3 regions of the Amedibacterium intestinale genome follow, and region 1 is predicted to be linked to each of the others. Evidence: a T-box and tRNA genes for the amino acid it is inferred to sense, from the RefSeq annotation. Region 1 holds a T-box; the other regions hold tRNA genes.
What was found. A T-box is a leader RNA that pairs with one kind of tRNA and senses whether it is charged. The one in region 1 lies ahead of leuS (leucine--tRNA ligase), so its partner is inferred to be a tRNA-Leu.
Positions count from the first base shown of each region.

Region 2: it has a tRNA-Leu gene. The T-box ahead of leuS (leucine--tRNA ligase) is inferred to sense a tRNA for this amino acid. The anticodon was not compared.
Region 3: it has a tRNA-Leu gene. The T-box ahead of leuS (leucine--tRNA ligase) is inferred to sense a tRNA for this amino acid. The anticodon was not compared.

Region 1 is NZ_AP019711.1:729,303-734,434, reverse strand. Features, by position in the region: gene A9CBEGH2_RS03705 (inositol monophosphatase family protein) at 1-416, shown strand, start outside; gene A9CBEGH2_RS03700 (GNAT family N-acetyltransferase) at 420-983, shown strand; gene A9CBEGH2_RS03695 (NUDIX hydrolase) at 1,001-1,327, shown strand; gene A9CBEGH2_RS03690 (nuclear transport factor 2 family protein) at 1,444-1,812, shown strand; gene A9CBEGH2_RS03685 (sugar O-acetyltransferase) at 1,842-2,426, shown strand; T-box leader at 2,648-2,845, shown strand; gene leuS (leucine--tRNA ligase) at 2,884-5,132, shown strand, end outside.
Region 2 is NZ_AP019711.1:47,292-52,423, forward strand. Features, by position in the region: gene A9CBEGH2_RS00195 (IS1634 family transposase) at 1-1,351, opposite strand, end outside; gene A9CBEGH2_RS00200 (PaaI family thioesterase) at 1,629-2,033, shown strand; gene A9CBEGH2_RS00205 (DUF3791 domain-containing protein) at 2,192-2,431, shown strand; gene A9CBEGH2_RS00210 (DUF3990 domain-containing protein) at 2,428-2,901, shown strand; gene A9CBEGH2_RS00215 (DUF3791 domain-containing protein) at 2,898-3,107, shown strand; tRNA gene A9CBEGH2_RS00220 (tRNA-Leu) at 3,509-3,594, shown strand; gene A9CBEGH2_RS00225 (helix-turn-helix domain-containing protein) at 3,914-4,489, shown strand; gene A9CBEGH2_RS00230 (trans-4-hydroxy-L-proline dehydratase activase) at 4,486-5,132, shown strand, end outside.
Region 3 is NZ_AP019711.1:459,218-464,349, forward strand. Features, by position in the region: gene A9CBEGH2_RS02315 (DMT family transporter) at 1-426, shown strand, start outside; gene A9CBEGH2_RS02320 (hypothetical protein) at 471-797, shown strand; gene A9CBEGH2_RS02325 (YneF family protein) at 879-1,094, shown strand; gene A9CBEGH2_RS02330 (transglycosylase domain-containing protein) at 1,195-1,887, shown strand; tRNA gene A9CBEGH2_RS02335 (tRNA-Leu) at 2,304-2,390, shown strand; gene A9CBEGH2_RS02340 (ATP synthase delta/epsilon chain alpha-helix domain-containing protein) at 2,641-2,811, shown strand; rRNA gene A9CBEGH2_RS02345 (16S ribosomal RNA) at 3,113-4,653, shown strand; rRNA gene A9CBEGH2_RS02350 (23S ribosomal RNA) at 4,836-5,132, shown strand, end outside.

The sequences.
Region 1 (5,132 bases):
TTGTTGGAATTGATGGGATAGGAAGTTTTTGTAATGGCAAAGCAATTCATGTGAGTCATCATCCTTTTCATGAGGCACTTATTATGATAGGAACATCTCCTTATGATAAGCATTTAGCGGAGATCACTTTTGCGATTATAAAGGAATTGTTCATAGAAGCACGTGATATTAGAAGAAGTGGAAGTGCTGCATTGGATCTGTGCTATTTAGCTTGTGGAAGAATTGATGCTTTCTATGAACAAAATTTACAGCCCTGGGATTATGGGGCTGGGAAAATCATCATTGAAAACACAGGAGGCAAAATAAAAGCTCTTGTAGAAAATGCTTTTGATGAATTAAAACCTACTGGTGTTATTTGTTCAAATGGACAATGTCAGGAAAGATTAGCAGAAATTGTTTTAAAATACAGCAGATGAGTGATGGTGAATGCTATGGAATTAAACACTAAAAGATTGACTTTGCGTCCATGGAAAGAAAGTGATGCAGAAGCTTTATATATGTATGCGAAAGATCCTCGCGTAGGTCCAAAAGCCGGCTGGGCTCCACATAAAAGCGTAGAAGAAAGCTTATCTATTATAAAACATCTTTTACAGGGAAAAGAATGTTATGCCATTTGTTTACGAGATGCAAAAACACCAATAGGGGCAATTGAATTAATGTTACATGAGAAAAGTGATGTGGCAGCAAGCAAGGATGCATGTGAATTGGGGTATTGGCTTGCTTATCCTTTTTGGGGCAAAGGTTATATGCTGGAAGCTGCAGAAGAACTGCTTCGACATGGTTTTGAAGATTTAGATATGAAACAAATATGGTGTGGTTATTACGAAGGAAATATGAATTCAAAACGTGTACAAGAAAAATGTGGGTTCTCTTATTACTGCACAATAAAAGATGTAGAAGTAGCTGCATTGCATGAAAAACGCACAAGACATACTACTCTTTTAAAAGAAGAAGATTGGAAAAGATTACATTCTAAAGTATAATCAGAAGGTGATACAAAATGGTAAGTGTAAAGTTTTATGACAGTGTAGAAGATTCTCTGCTTAAATTTGCGGTCATTATCGCAAAAGCTGATGGAAAATGGGTGTTCTGTAAACATAAAGAAAGAGATACATTTGAACTTGCAGGTGGTCATAGAGAAGAAAACGAAACAATTCTTGAAACGGCAAGTCGAGAATTAAGGGAAGAAACAGGTGCAGAAGAGTTTGAGATAAAACCAGTATGTGTATATTCTGTTACAGGGAAGACAAGAGTGGTTAAAGAAGAAAATGTGGAGACCTTCGGAATGCTTTTTGTGGCAGATATTTTCTCTTTTGGAAAAATTTAAAGTGAAATTGAAAAAATAGTTCTTAGTGATACTTTAATAACAGAATGGACGTATCCATCAATTCAGCCTAAACTTATAGAAGAAGCAAGAAAAAGAGGATATGTGAGGTGAAATAAATGAATATAAATGCGTATTGGAGATGTTGCCTGCATCAAAAAGCAGATGAATTAAAAACATATTTTCACGAGAATGCATATATTAACTGGCATAATACAAATGAACACTTTACAGTAGATGAATTTATTCAAGCAAATTGTGAATATCCAGGCAAATGGGATGGGGAAATACAACGAACTGAATATTTAAAAGATACTGTCATTACTGTAGTGCATGTTTTTTCATTAGATAAAACTATCTCTTGTCATGTAACTTCATTTATAAAGTTTCAGAATGACAAGATTATCTCTATTGATGAATACTGGGGTGATGATGGTTTACCGCCTACATGGAGGAAAAAGAAGAAAATAGGTACACCAATTCGATAAATTAGATAGATAGGAAGAATATGTAGAAAATGAAAGAAAAAGAGAAAATGAAACAAGGTTTGCTTTATGACGCAAATTATGATGATGAGTTATTGAAAGACAGGATTTCTTGTAAAGAACAGTGTTTTCAATATAATCAATTAAGACCATCACAAATAGAGGAACAAGAACAATTGATTCGCAGTTTATTCAAGAAGACAGGAAACTCCTTTTGTATTACAGCACCGTTTTGGTGTGATTATGGCTATCATATTGAAATAGGTGAAAACTTTTGTTCCAATCATAATTGTGTAATTTTAGATGGTGCAAAAGTAACATTTGGAGATAATGTATTCATTGGCCCTAATTGTGTTTTTTCTACCGCAGGACATCCTTTGGATGTAGAACAAAGAAATCAGGGGCTGGAATACGCTTATCCTATTTCTGTTGGAAATAATGTCTGGATTGGGATGGGAGTATTGGTACTTCCCGGTGTAAAAATTGGAAATAACAGTATTATAGGTGCTGGAAGTGTTGTAACAAAAGATATACCAGAAGGAGTTATTGCGGTTGGAAATCCATGCCGTATCCTTCGTAAAGTTACAGATGAGGATAAAAAGAAATATTGGAAATAAAAGATAGGAACATAACCCTTATGTGATATGCTGAAGGCATAAGGGTATAAAGCTTCAATTACACCAATATAACGTTGAATCAAGTTTTTAATCGCGTGTGATTTGATTGAAGTGAACCTTGTATTTAAGGTTATGGTTTACTGCAAACTGACTTGGACTTTGTTACATTTTTTATGCTGGAAATATTGACAAAACCTTACTGGTTTATTAAACTTATACAGGTAAAGGCGTTGAATTAAAGTAGTACCTTGTGAAATGGTTTAGAGAGTCGACTGGCTGGTGAAAAGTCGAAGCATGCAGCTTGGGAACTTGTTAAGGAGCCTGATAAGAACTTATCCGTTTTATCTTCGCGTTAAGAAGTAGAGTGCTCTGTAAAAAACAGGGAACTAAGGTGGTACCGCGTTTATGACGTCCTTAGAATAGGACGTTTTTTTATGTTTGGAAAGGAAAAGATAGTATGGGATTTGAACACAAGAAAATAGAAAAGAAATGGCAGGAGTATTGGGATACAAACAAAACATTTGAAACCGATGTATATGATTTCAGCAAGCCAAAGTTTTATGTATTGGATATGTTTCCTTATCCAAGTGGACAGGGGTTACATGTAGGACATCCAGAAGGTTATACAGCAAGTGATATTGTTTCTCGTTATAAACGCATGAAAGGATTTAATGTTTTACATCCAATGGGATGGGATGCTTTTGGGCTTCCTGCAGAACAGTATGCAATTAAAACAGGGAATCATCCTGCAGGTTTTACAGAAACTAATATTGAGACATTTAAGCGTCAGTTGAAAATGCTTGGTTTTTCTTATGACTGGAGCAAAGAAATTTCTACCGCAGATCCTCAGTATTACAAATGGACGCAGTGGATCTTTGAACAGATGTACAAAGATGGTTTAGCAAAAAATGTGGATATGCCTGTAAACTGGTGTGAAGAATTGGGAACGGTTTTGGCAAATGATGAAATTATTGATGGAAAAAGTGAGCGTGGAGGATATCCTGTTGTTCGTAAAAATATGAAACAATGGGTATTGGATATTCCAAAATATGCAGAGCGTTTATTGGCACAGCTGGATGATTTGGACTGGCCAGAATCTACAAAAGAAATGCAGCGTAACTGGATTGGAAAATCTGTTGGTGCGCATGTAAACTTTAAAGTAGATGGACATGAGGAAAGCTTTACGGTATTTACAACACGCTGTGATACTTTGTTTGGGGCAACGTATTGTGTACTTGCACCAGAACATGCATTAGTAGATAAAATTACGACACCTGAACAAAAGGAAGCTGTAGAAAGCTATAAGAAAGTATGTGCTTCTAAATCTGATTTGGAACGTACTGAATTAAACAAAGAAAAAACAGGAGTTTTTACAGGAGCATATGCCATCAATCCTGTAAATCATAAGAAAACACCAATCTGGATCAGTGATTATGTACTTGCAAGCTATGGTACAGGGGCAATCATGGCCGTTCCTGCACACGATACACGTGACTGGGAATTTGCGAAAAAATTTGGTATTGACATCATTCCAGTTTTGGAAGGCGGCGATGTTACAAAAGAAGCTTATACCGAAGATGGAAAACATATCAATTCTGATTTCTTAAACGGTATGGGAAAACAAGAAGCAATTGATACGATGATTGCATGGTTAGAAGAACATAAATGCGGTAAAAAACAGATCAATTATCGTTTACGTGAATGGATTTTTGCTCGTCAGCGTTATTGGGGAGAACCGATTCCGGTCGTACATTATGAAGATCATGATGAAGTTTTACCAATGGAAGAACTTCCACTGACACTTCCAGAACTAGAAGATTATGCGCCAAGCAAATCCGGAGAATCTCCATTAAACAAAGCAGTAGACTGGCTGAATTATAAAGGCGGTAAGCGTGAAACAAGTACTATGCCAGGTAGTGCAGGAAGCAGCTGGTATTATATGCGTTATATCGATCCTAAAAACAAAGAGGCTATTGGAGATAAAAAATTATTAGAACACTGGCTTCCTGTTGACTTGTATATTGGAGGAAGTGAACACGCAGTTGGACACTTGTTGTATTCTCGTTTCTGGAACAATTACTTATATGACAAAGGGGTTCTAGGAACAAAAGAACCATTCCAGAAACTATGCCATCAGGGAATGATCTTAGGTTCTAATGGAGAAAAAATGAGTAAATCCAGAGGAAACGTTATCAATCCGGATGATATTGTAAGAGATTATGGTGCAGATACCCTTCGTATTTATGAAATGTTTATGGGTCCTTTAGAGGCAAGCAAACCATGGAGCGAAAGCGGTGTTGATGGAAGCCGTAAATGGCTGGATCGTGTATATCGTTTGATTGCAGAATCTGGTAAAATCGTGAAAGAAAACGATCATTCTTTAGATAAGGTATATCATGCAACAGTTAAAAAGGTTACAAATGACATTGAAACTCTTGGATTCAATACAGCAATCTCACAAATGATGATTTTTGTGAATGAATGTTACAAAGCAGAAACAGTATACGAAGAATATGCGAAGGGATTTGTAAAACTGCTTTCTGTATTTGCTCCACACCTTGGAGAAGAAATGTGGCAGGTTGTCTTGAAACAGGAAGATACAATTGCCTATGCAGATTGGCCTACATATGATGAAAGCGTTCTTGTAGAAAGTGAAGTAGAAATCATTGCGCAGGTAAATGGAAAATTACGTGGTAAATTCTTGAT
Region 2 (5,132 bases), 680 kb from region 1:
CACCTTCCATATCTGTGCTTACCGCATAGAAACCATCATACATTGCTTCTTTATCTATAGCCTCCTGATCGATTTCGTAGATTTCTTCTTCTGCTACTTCTCCATTCGCTGTGATGGAAGTCCTCTTTGTAAATCTGCTTGGATCATTCGGATTTTTTCTATTCTTTTTGATTTTTCCATTTTTACTTATCATGTTTTTTGCTCTGTCTATCTGCCCTTGTCTTATCTTTTCCTGATAAGCTTTATATTTTGGAGAATAGGTAACGATAAGAGTTTCCGATATCTTTTTAGATTCTATAGGTACTTCTTTATAATAGATGGATTCATATACCTCTGGGTCATTTTCATCAAGATCTTTCAAATCAATGAATGTGCTGCTTCCTACTTTTCGATATTGTTTCGTATTTAAAGCGATATCTCTATCTTCTTTCTTTAATTTTTTTAATGACTGTGTAATGACATAGGATCTTCCTCCTATATCATTGAACAGTTTGTTATTCTGTGATGCCAGTCCACTGTCTGAGCAGTAGATGAATTCGGAACAGTCGAAATCCTGAATAACTTTATGTTCTAATGGTTTCAAGGATTTCTGTTCGTTTTGATTTCCGGGAAAGATATCAAAAGCTAAAGGGAAACCATCTCCATCCATGAATAACCCCATGCCTACGATAGGATTTGGACGATGTTCTTTGCTTTTTCCGTATTTTTTAAGTTCATCTTCTTGTTCGATTTCAAAGTAATAGTTCGTACAGTCATAATAAAGAACTTTTGTGTTTCTTTTATGAAGAAAGTTAGAATTTCGATAAACTTCCGCCTGTATGTAATCAGATTCCTCGGCCAATATAGATAAGGAACGATAGATATCCTGTAATTTATACTTTGGCTGTTCCAGCAGAGAATGAGCGAAAGAGAAAGAAGAGCGTTTACTGGAAGGATATAGAACACGAGCGTAGACAAGATCGCAGAGGATGCGATGGATATCATATTCGAATTTATGATGATTCTTAATATTACGACAAATATTGTCAAAATGAAGATTGGAACAGATGGATTGAAGGAATAGGTAGCCAACATTAAATAACAAAACTTCATTTTTTTTGATTTTTTTGTCGCTAGAGAAAGGTATGAGAACAGGTGCAGTATCCTGTTGATGGGATAAAGTGTCCTTTTTAGCTTCAGAACGAGCCCATTCCAATAATTTTTCTTCATTATTATCAAATTGAGGAAGCAGGTCATTTAATCGACCAAGCTTTCTAAAAATGCGACTAGAAGTTTTACCATTGTTTTTGCGATAAGAACTCATAATATAAATGCTTTTGGAATTGCCAGTGCCATTGATTGCAACGTACATATTCATCACCCAATATAATAATAACACATATAGCACAATATAGCACATAATAGAACATAAAATTTGACAAAAAAAGTAAAAGAAAAGCGCCTGTTTAAAGCGCCATAGTAAATTTATGAAATTTTATATGTGTCAAACTCCCGAGTTTCTAAATAGTAGAGAAAATTATAGAAATTAAGAAGGAGGAAGTTTGTATTCTTCCTTCTTTTATCATTTTTTGTATATAGTGGATTAGATATGGTAAAATACAAGAAGGATAAAGAATGGAGAAATTATTATGGAATCTATGGAACAATTACAAAAAAGATTAAATTCCTCTAGTATGTATCTGCAAAGCAATGACATGAAAGTGGTAGAAGTAAAAGAAGGGTATGCAAAAGTAGAAATGCGTATAGATAAGCATATTTTGAATATACATGGGTTTGTTCATGGTGGGGCTTTATTCTCTTTGGCAGATACTGCAGCAGGAGCCGCAAGTTTTACAAGTGGAAGAGACAGTGTAACTTTATCTGGTACGATAAATTATATAAAGCCAGGAAAAGGTGGAAAACTTATCGGAATTGCACAGAAGATTTCTGCTGGAAGAACAACAGGTGTATATGAGGTATTTATCTTTAATGATGAAGATGTGTTATTGTCTAGGGCAACCTTTACGATGTTTTTTTTAGATGGAAATCGCTAGTTACTATTCACCGACAAGTAGAGATAAAATAGAATATAAATAAAAAGAAAGCTGGTAAATCACATGTACATTAAAAAGTCAGATTTCTTGAAAGATGATTTTGGAGATTATGATGATACAAACTACTTTAAATACGAATAACAGGGGGTGTTTCAACCATGTTAGATAACTCTAAAATAACTAATACAGATGAGCTGGAATTCGCTGTATTCTGTATCGAAAATATTGCCATTAGACTGGGAAAAAATGCCGAAGAAGTTTATCGGGCGTTGACTGAAAAAAGCGATATTTTACATAGCTATATCGTACCAGAGTATGAAATGCTTCATACCCAAAGCAAGGACTATATCATAGATGATATTATTGGTTTAATGGAAGAAAGGGGTATCCAATTATGATTTTATATCATGGCTCCTATGTGGATGTCCAAACTCCAGATTTATTACATTCCAGAAAAAATGTTGATTTTGGACGTGGTTTTTACACAACACCTATTTATGAACAGGCAGTAAAGTGGTGTGAAAAATTCAAGCGTCGTGGTAAAAAAGGAATTGTTTCTCGCTACAGTTTTGATGAAAATGCTTATCAGGAACTCCAGATTTTGAAATTTGAAAGCTATTCTGAAGAATGGCTCGACTTCATTTTGAAATGCAGAAGCGGAACTGATACAACTAATTATGATATAGTGATTGGCGGTGTCGCCAATGATAAGGTATTTAATACCGTTGAGCTTTATTTTGATAATCTAATTGGCAAAGGGGAAGCTATTCGCCGCCTGCGCTATGAAAAGCCAAACTTACAAATATGTTTTCGAACACAGAAAGCTCTTGATGAATATTTGCACTATGAGGGGAGTGAACAGCTTTGATTGCCAATCCTATTTTATTACAAAAAAAATATACTCGAATTATTGAGCGATTTTCGAAAAAAGAAAACTTATCCTTGGATGAGGCCTTAAGCTTTTTCTATCACTCAACCATTTATCGTCTAATCAGCGAAGGAGTATCGGATCTGCACTGTATGAGCGATGAGTATTTGACAGAGGAAATGATTTTAGAGTATAAAGAAAAATAGAACTATCTCAGTGCAAGCCAACTCTTTTCAATGATACATCACAATATTTCTGTTTGTATAATCTTTAATTTCAAAGGCATGACAAGGACTTTTGTCTGTCCTGTTTCAACAAGTCTCATATGATTTAGAGCAGCCAATGAATGCCTCTAAAGCTTGACTATAACCTTTCACAAGGCACTTTCCCCTCAATCAGCATTTAATGCTTTAAGTTTTGAAAAAAAGTTTTCCACATAGTAAAAAAACGTATGGCTGATGTCCTGAAAGTGCTTTTTTATCGTATTTATTTGAACGAAAATTTCGTCTAAAATACTATAATTTATTTGGGTAATCATTATCGCAATTTACAAAAAACTATAGACAAAAAAGACAATAAATAGTATCATATACTAGTATATGGTACTGCAGGAGTGGTGGAATGGCAGACACGCTGTCTTCAGGCGGCAGTGCGAGCAATCGCGTGAGAGTTCAAATCTCTTCTCCTGCACCAAATATGTATTATAACGGCTCTATATCGGCCGTTTTTTTTATTTATAAAGTATTCAAAATGTAACAATAAAGTGCATAGAAGAAAGTACGTTTAAATAGATTACTTGTGAAAAATGACACCGTTTTCATTAGTGAATCAAAAGTTTTTAAGCAAATCAATAGAAAATAAGGTAAAAAGATGGTATATTAAATTCTTTTTTATATGAAATTGGCTTATTTTTGTTATTTTTTTAACAAATTGAGGTAAAAATTTAAGAAGAGTATAGACAGCTTCACTTGTGAAATATATAATTAGTAATGTAAAGACGAGGAGGGAAGTAATGAATAAGAATATTGGAGAACTGATAAAACAAAAGCGTACGGAAAATAAGATGACACTTAAGGATATTAGTGAAGCAACCGATTTATCCATTGGCTTTTTATCACAGCTGGAACGAGGATTAACATCAATTGCTCAAGATACATTAAAAAAAGTCGCAAAGGCTTTAAATGTAGAAATGAGTTACTTCATGGATCAGCCAAAATCAAAAGAAAAAGTAGTGCTAAGAAGCTACGAAAAAGAAATTCTTAGAATTGAGGGTGGTTCCATCATTGAATATTTAATGACAAATATGGTTACCCAGGCTGAAATGTTACCAAAACTGGTAGAAATCCTTCCGCAGAAAGAAGTAGAAGAATCTTTAACATATTCTCATGAAGGAGAGGAATTCGTTTATGTTTTAGAGGGGATTTTAACTTTGAAGGTTGAAAACGAAGTTTATGATCTATATCCTGGCGATTGTGCACATTATCTTTCTACAAGAGCGCATAACTGGAGTAATCAGACAAACAAGGTTGTAAAATTCATTACGATTAATACCCCAAACCTTTTTAAAGAAACAGGAGAGACGATATGAAAGAGCCTACCATAGTGAATATTCAGAAATATTCTGTACATGACGGAGATGGCATTCGTACAACAGTTTTCTTCAAAGGGTGTTTGTTGAACTGCTGGTGGTGTCACAATCCAGAAAGTCAGAAATATACCCCTGAATTAATGTTTACAAAAGAAAAGTGTACGGGATGTGGATATTGCGAGAAAGCATGTACACATGATGCTATTACAGTGGAAAGTGATGGAATAGCCCACACAGATCCTTCAAAATGTGTATTGTGTGCAGATTGTTTAGATTATTGTGTTCAAAATAATCGTGAAATTGTAGGGAAAACTTACAGCATTAAAGAATTGATGAAAATCATCAATAAAGATGCTCACTTTTATGAAGAAAGTGGCGGTGGAGTAACTTTATCAGGTGGAGAAGTTATGACACAGGATATGGAATATCTGGAAGAATTATGCAAAGCATTAAAAGAAAAAGATTATAATATCGCAATTGATACCTGTGGTTATGCACCAAAAGAAAATTATGAGCGATTATTGCCATATGTTGATACATTCTTATATGATATCAAAACATTAGATGATGAAGTACATCAGAAGTATATGGGAAAATCAAATGATTTAATTTTACGTAATTTGGAATTTTTAGCTGATAACAA
Region 3 (5,132 bases), 270 kb from region 1:
TCTATAATATGTGCGGTGTTTTTCGCTTTGCATATTATTTCTCTTGAAAGATATGGAGCACATACGGATGCAATTTGTATGACAGCTCTTCAGATGATAACGGCTGGAATTATATCTAGTGTCTGTGCATTTTTATTTGAAACAGCTCCAAGTACGATTCCTTTACGTGCTATGGGTAATATTGCGTACTTGATTTTCGTATCTACATTGCTGGCATACTTATTGCAGACATATGCACAAAAATTTACAAGTGCAAACAGTGCATCGCTAATTCTTTCTATGGAAGCTTTGTTTGCATCATTATTTTCTTATTTGTTGTTACACGAAGTGATGACACCATTGATGATGTTAGGAGCAATTCTCATTTTCCTAAGTGTGATTTTTCTGGAATATAGACCTAAAAAAAATAAAAATATCAAAAACTGACATTTTTTTTGAGCGTTTTTTATTAGAATGAAAGTGGTGATTATATGTCTTATATTTATCCATTAAATCCCTGCTTTTATGAAGTGTTTGAAAAATATCCAATATTACTTAAGCAGATTATGGGGATGGAAAAGGAACAGAAGGAAATGATTTTGATGACTATAGATGCAAAATCATTTGTTAAATCTTTACAAAGTTTCTTATCTAATGAAATCATATGTTATGAAGATGATTGTATTTGTTTTGAAGATAGTATAGAGAAAAAAAGGTATTTTCTTTATATAAAAGAGGGGGTATTTTATACGGAGGATAATAATAATCCATGTATAGAGTGTATTAAAAGAAAGTATCCCTACTCTGTAATGGTGTAGTAAATTGTTTTTTTTATAAAACTATTGTAAATTTTCAATAAAAATAGTAAAATAGGTTTGCTGTTAGGAGGAATCATATCTATGGATTTTTTGACTTCAATAATGTTTACTTTAGTAGGTTTAGTTATAGGAGGCTTTCTTGGTTTCTATTTCACAAAGAAAAAATTTGAGAAAGAATTAAAAGAAAACCCACCAATTAATGAAAAAATGATTCGTGCAATGTTTTTACAGATGGGAAGAAAACCTTCTGAAGCACAAATTAAGCAAATAATGAAATCAGTTAATGCAAATAGATAATAAAAATACGGGAAACCGTATTTTTTGTTTACAAATTATAACAGTATTGTAAGATTGGTTAAAAATGATTATGTTATAATACACATGAGGTGTATTCTTTATGAAAGTATTAAAAAAGAGCTTAACATTTATTTTTGTGCTTTTGTTAATGTGTGGTGTTTTTATTTTGGGTGTTGGATATATGAATTATAGAAAGGTAATCAAAGAAACACCGATTAAAGAACAGGTAAGCGAAATAAGAAGTAATGAGAATTATGTAACATTAGAAGAAGTTAGTCCATATTTAATAAAAGCAACTGTTGCCATAGAGGATCATCGATTCTATGAACATGGAGGTGTTGATTACATTTCAATGTTACGAGCACTAGTTCAAAATGTTATATCTAAAGGTATTGTGGGAGGAGGAAGCACCATAACTCAGCAATTGGCAAAAAACATGTATTTTGATTACAGTGCGAATTACATACGGAAAGTTAGTGAATTGTTTGTTGCGTATGATTTAGAAAAACAGTTGTCAAAGGATGAAATTTTAGAGCTGTATCTAAATATTATAAATTATGGTGATAATCATATAGGGATACTGGAAGCAAGTCAGGGATACTTTTTAAAAAATCCAAGTAAATTAACATTGGATGAAGCAAGTCTATTGGCAGGATTGCCACAATCTCCAAGTAATTATCAATTAAGTAATCATTTGGATGCTGCACGAAATAGACAAAAATATGTATTAGAAGCAATGGTAGAATATGGTTATATTGATAAAAGTGAAGTCTATAGTTTAGAAAACGATTAAAACAAGAGCTAATAATTTTATATTTTGTTCTATGTAACTGCATATCGCTAAGTAGAGAAAAATAAAAAAATCCTGATGCTTTGTTTGAAGGAAGAGTGTTCCGTATTGAGTTTGATGCAGGAATTGATGATGTATTTATAATGTAGGAAAGAAAGATATTTGTTTTTTGTGATAGAGTAATAGTGTTCATAGAGGTTTCTTTTATAATGTGTGTAAACTTTATAATATGACATCTATGAACTTTTTTCATTTCTTAGAGAGGGTAGAGGAGCGCAGTGGTTAGGTATAAATGTTAGCTTTTATATCCCTAACTTAATTCCAGTTTTATTTTACAACCTTTGGCACGAAAAAAAGTATTAAAAAAATAAAAAAAGTATTGCATTTTATTTTGCGTTGATATATAATAACTGAGCAATGCCCGAGTGGTGAAACTGGTAGACGCAACGGACTCAAAATCCGTCGGTAGCGATACCGTGCCGGTTCGAGTCCGGCCTCGGGCACCATGTGATAATGAAAGCCTTGAATAAAGGCTTTTTTTGTGCCTGTATTTTGGTTTGGCAATAATTTATAATGAGTTTAATTTATCTACCATGTTTTGCTGCGATTCATTAAATCAATGTCCATAAACATTATTTAACATTTTAGAAAAAGAAGCCCTGTTTACTTTTTGATGATGAGTCAAACCTGTTATTAATTCTATTTTTAAAGTCAGGTGTTGAGAATGTAAAATGGCATGGCAGAAGGTATGATGTGATGTGGATTAATATTTTGATAATAGCATTTATTGTGTATGGTTTTGAAATCACCATAAAAGAAAGAGCAGAAAGACGTCTGGCGAAACAAGATGACAAAACAAACATCAATCGTGCAGAAGTAGCTCTTACAAAAGCAGTAAACCGAATCAAAGTGTATGAACATCACTAAAAGAAAAACTCCGCCATTGGATGAATGTCCAAATGCGGAGTTTTTGTATGAAAGATAAATTCATAAGAAGGCAGTTTAGAGCGCTGCAGGAAAAGAGAAAAGAAAAAAATCTCGAAAAAAATTAAAAAAAAGAGTAAAAAAATGTTGACATAGGGAAGAGCGGGTGGTAATATATACGAGCACCAAGCGAGAGAGCTTGGCTCGGTCTTTGAAAACTAAACAGGAAACGTCAATTTCAAACAATGAAAAAGATAACAAAACAAAAGAAAAAACGTTAGCAGAAAACGTTTTGAGCTAAAATCAAATGGAGAGTTTGATCCTGGCTCAGGATGAACGCTGGCGGCATGCCTAATACATGCAAGTCGAACGGAGCGAATATGGAAGCTTGCTTCTGTAAGAGCTCAGTGGCGAACGGGTGAGTAACACGTAGGTAACCTGCCCATGTGCCCGGGATAACTGCTGGAAACGGTAGCTAAAACCGGATAGGTGAATAGGAGGCATCTCGTATTCATTAAAGGACCTGCAAAGGTGCGAACATGGATGGACCTGCGGCGCATTAGCTGGTTGGAGTGGTAACGGCACACCAAGGCGACGATGCGTAGCCGACCTGAGAGGGCGAACGGCCACATTGGGACTGAGACACGGCCCAAACTCCTACGGGAGGCAGCAGTAGGGAATTTTCGTCAATGGGGGGAACCCTGAACGAGCAATGCCGCGTGAGTGAAGAAGGTCTTCGGATCGTAAAGCTCTGTTGTAAGTGAAGAACGGTCAGTAGAGGAAATGATACTGAAGTGACGGTAGCTTACCAGAAAGCCACGGCTAACTACGTGCCAGCAGCCGCGGTAATACGTAGGTGGCGAGCGTTATCCGGAATCATTGGGCGTAAAGGGTGCGCAGGTGGTACATTAAGTCCGAAGTAAAAGGCAGCAGCTCAACTGCTGTTGGCTTTGGAAACTGGTGAACTGGAGTGCAGGAGAGGGCGATGGAATTCCATGTGTAGCGGTAAAATGCGTAGATATATGGAGGAACACCAGTGGCGAAGGCGGTCGCCTGGCCTGCAACTGACACTGAGGCACGAAAGCGTGGGGAGCAAATAGGATTAGATACCCTAGTAGTCCACGCCGTAAACGATGAGAACTAAGTGTTGGGGAGACTCAGTGCTGCAGTTAACGCAATAAGTTCTCCGCCTGGGGAGTATGCACGCAAGTGTGAAACTCAAAGGAATTGACGGGGGCCCGCACAAGCGGTGGAGTATGTGGTTTAATTCGAAGCAACGCGAAGAACCTTACCAGGCCTTGACATGGATGTAAATGCCCTAGAGATAGGGAGATAGCTATACATCACACAGGTGGTGCATGGTTGTCGTCAGCTCGTGTCGTGAGATGTTGGGTTAAGTCCCGCAACGAGCGCAACCCTTGTCGCATGTTACCAGTATTGAGTTAGGGACTCATGCGAGACTGCCGGTGACAAACCGGAGGAAGGTGGGGATGACGTCAAATCATCATGCCCCTTATGGCCTGGGCTACACACGTACTACAATGGCGGCTACAAAGAGAAGCGAACCTGCGAGGGGGAGCGGAACTCATAAAGGCCGTCTCAGTTCGGATTGGAGTCTGCAACTCGACTCCATGAAGTCGGAATCGCTAGTAATCGCAGATCAGCATGCTGCGGTGAATACGTTCTCGGGCCTTGTACACACCGCCCGTCAAACCATGGGAGTTGGTAATACCCGAAGCCGGTGGCATAACCGTGAGGAGTGAGCCGTCGAAGGTAGGACCGATGACTGGGGTTAAGTCGTAACAAGGTATCCCTACGGGAACGTGGGGATGGATCACCTCCTTTCTAAGGAGAAAGAGTGTAGAGAAAGATATTTCCTGTTTGGTTTTGGAAGGCTGAGAAGCATTCCGAATCGATCTTTGAAAACTGAATAACAGAAGACATAACAGAAGGTCTATAACGAAAAGTTGTAAGAAATTCACGAGTTGAAGTTAAACAAACAGAAAACTCAAAGCTAAGCTAATGGTGATTAAGTAAGAAAGGGCGTACGGTGGATGCCTAGGCACTTGAAACTGAAGAAGGACGCAACAAACGGCGAAACGCGGCGGGGAGCTGTACGTAAGCAAAGATCCGCCGGTATCCGAATGGGGGAACCCGGCATGCGTAATAGCATGTCATCCGCAGATGAACAAATAGTCTGCGAGAGAGGTACCCGGGGAACTGAAACATCTAAGTACCCGGAGGAAAAGAAAACAACAGTGATTCCCTGAGTAGCGGCGAGCGAAAGGGGAGGAGCCCAAACCAGACCGAGGTCTGGGGTTGAA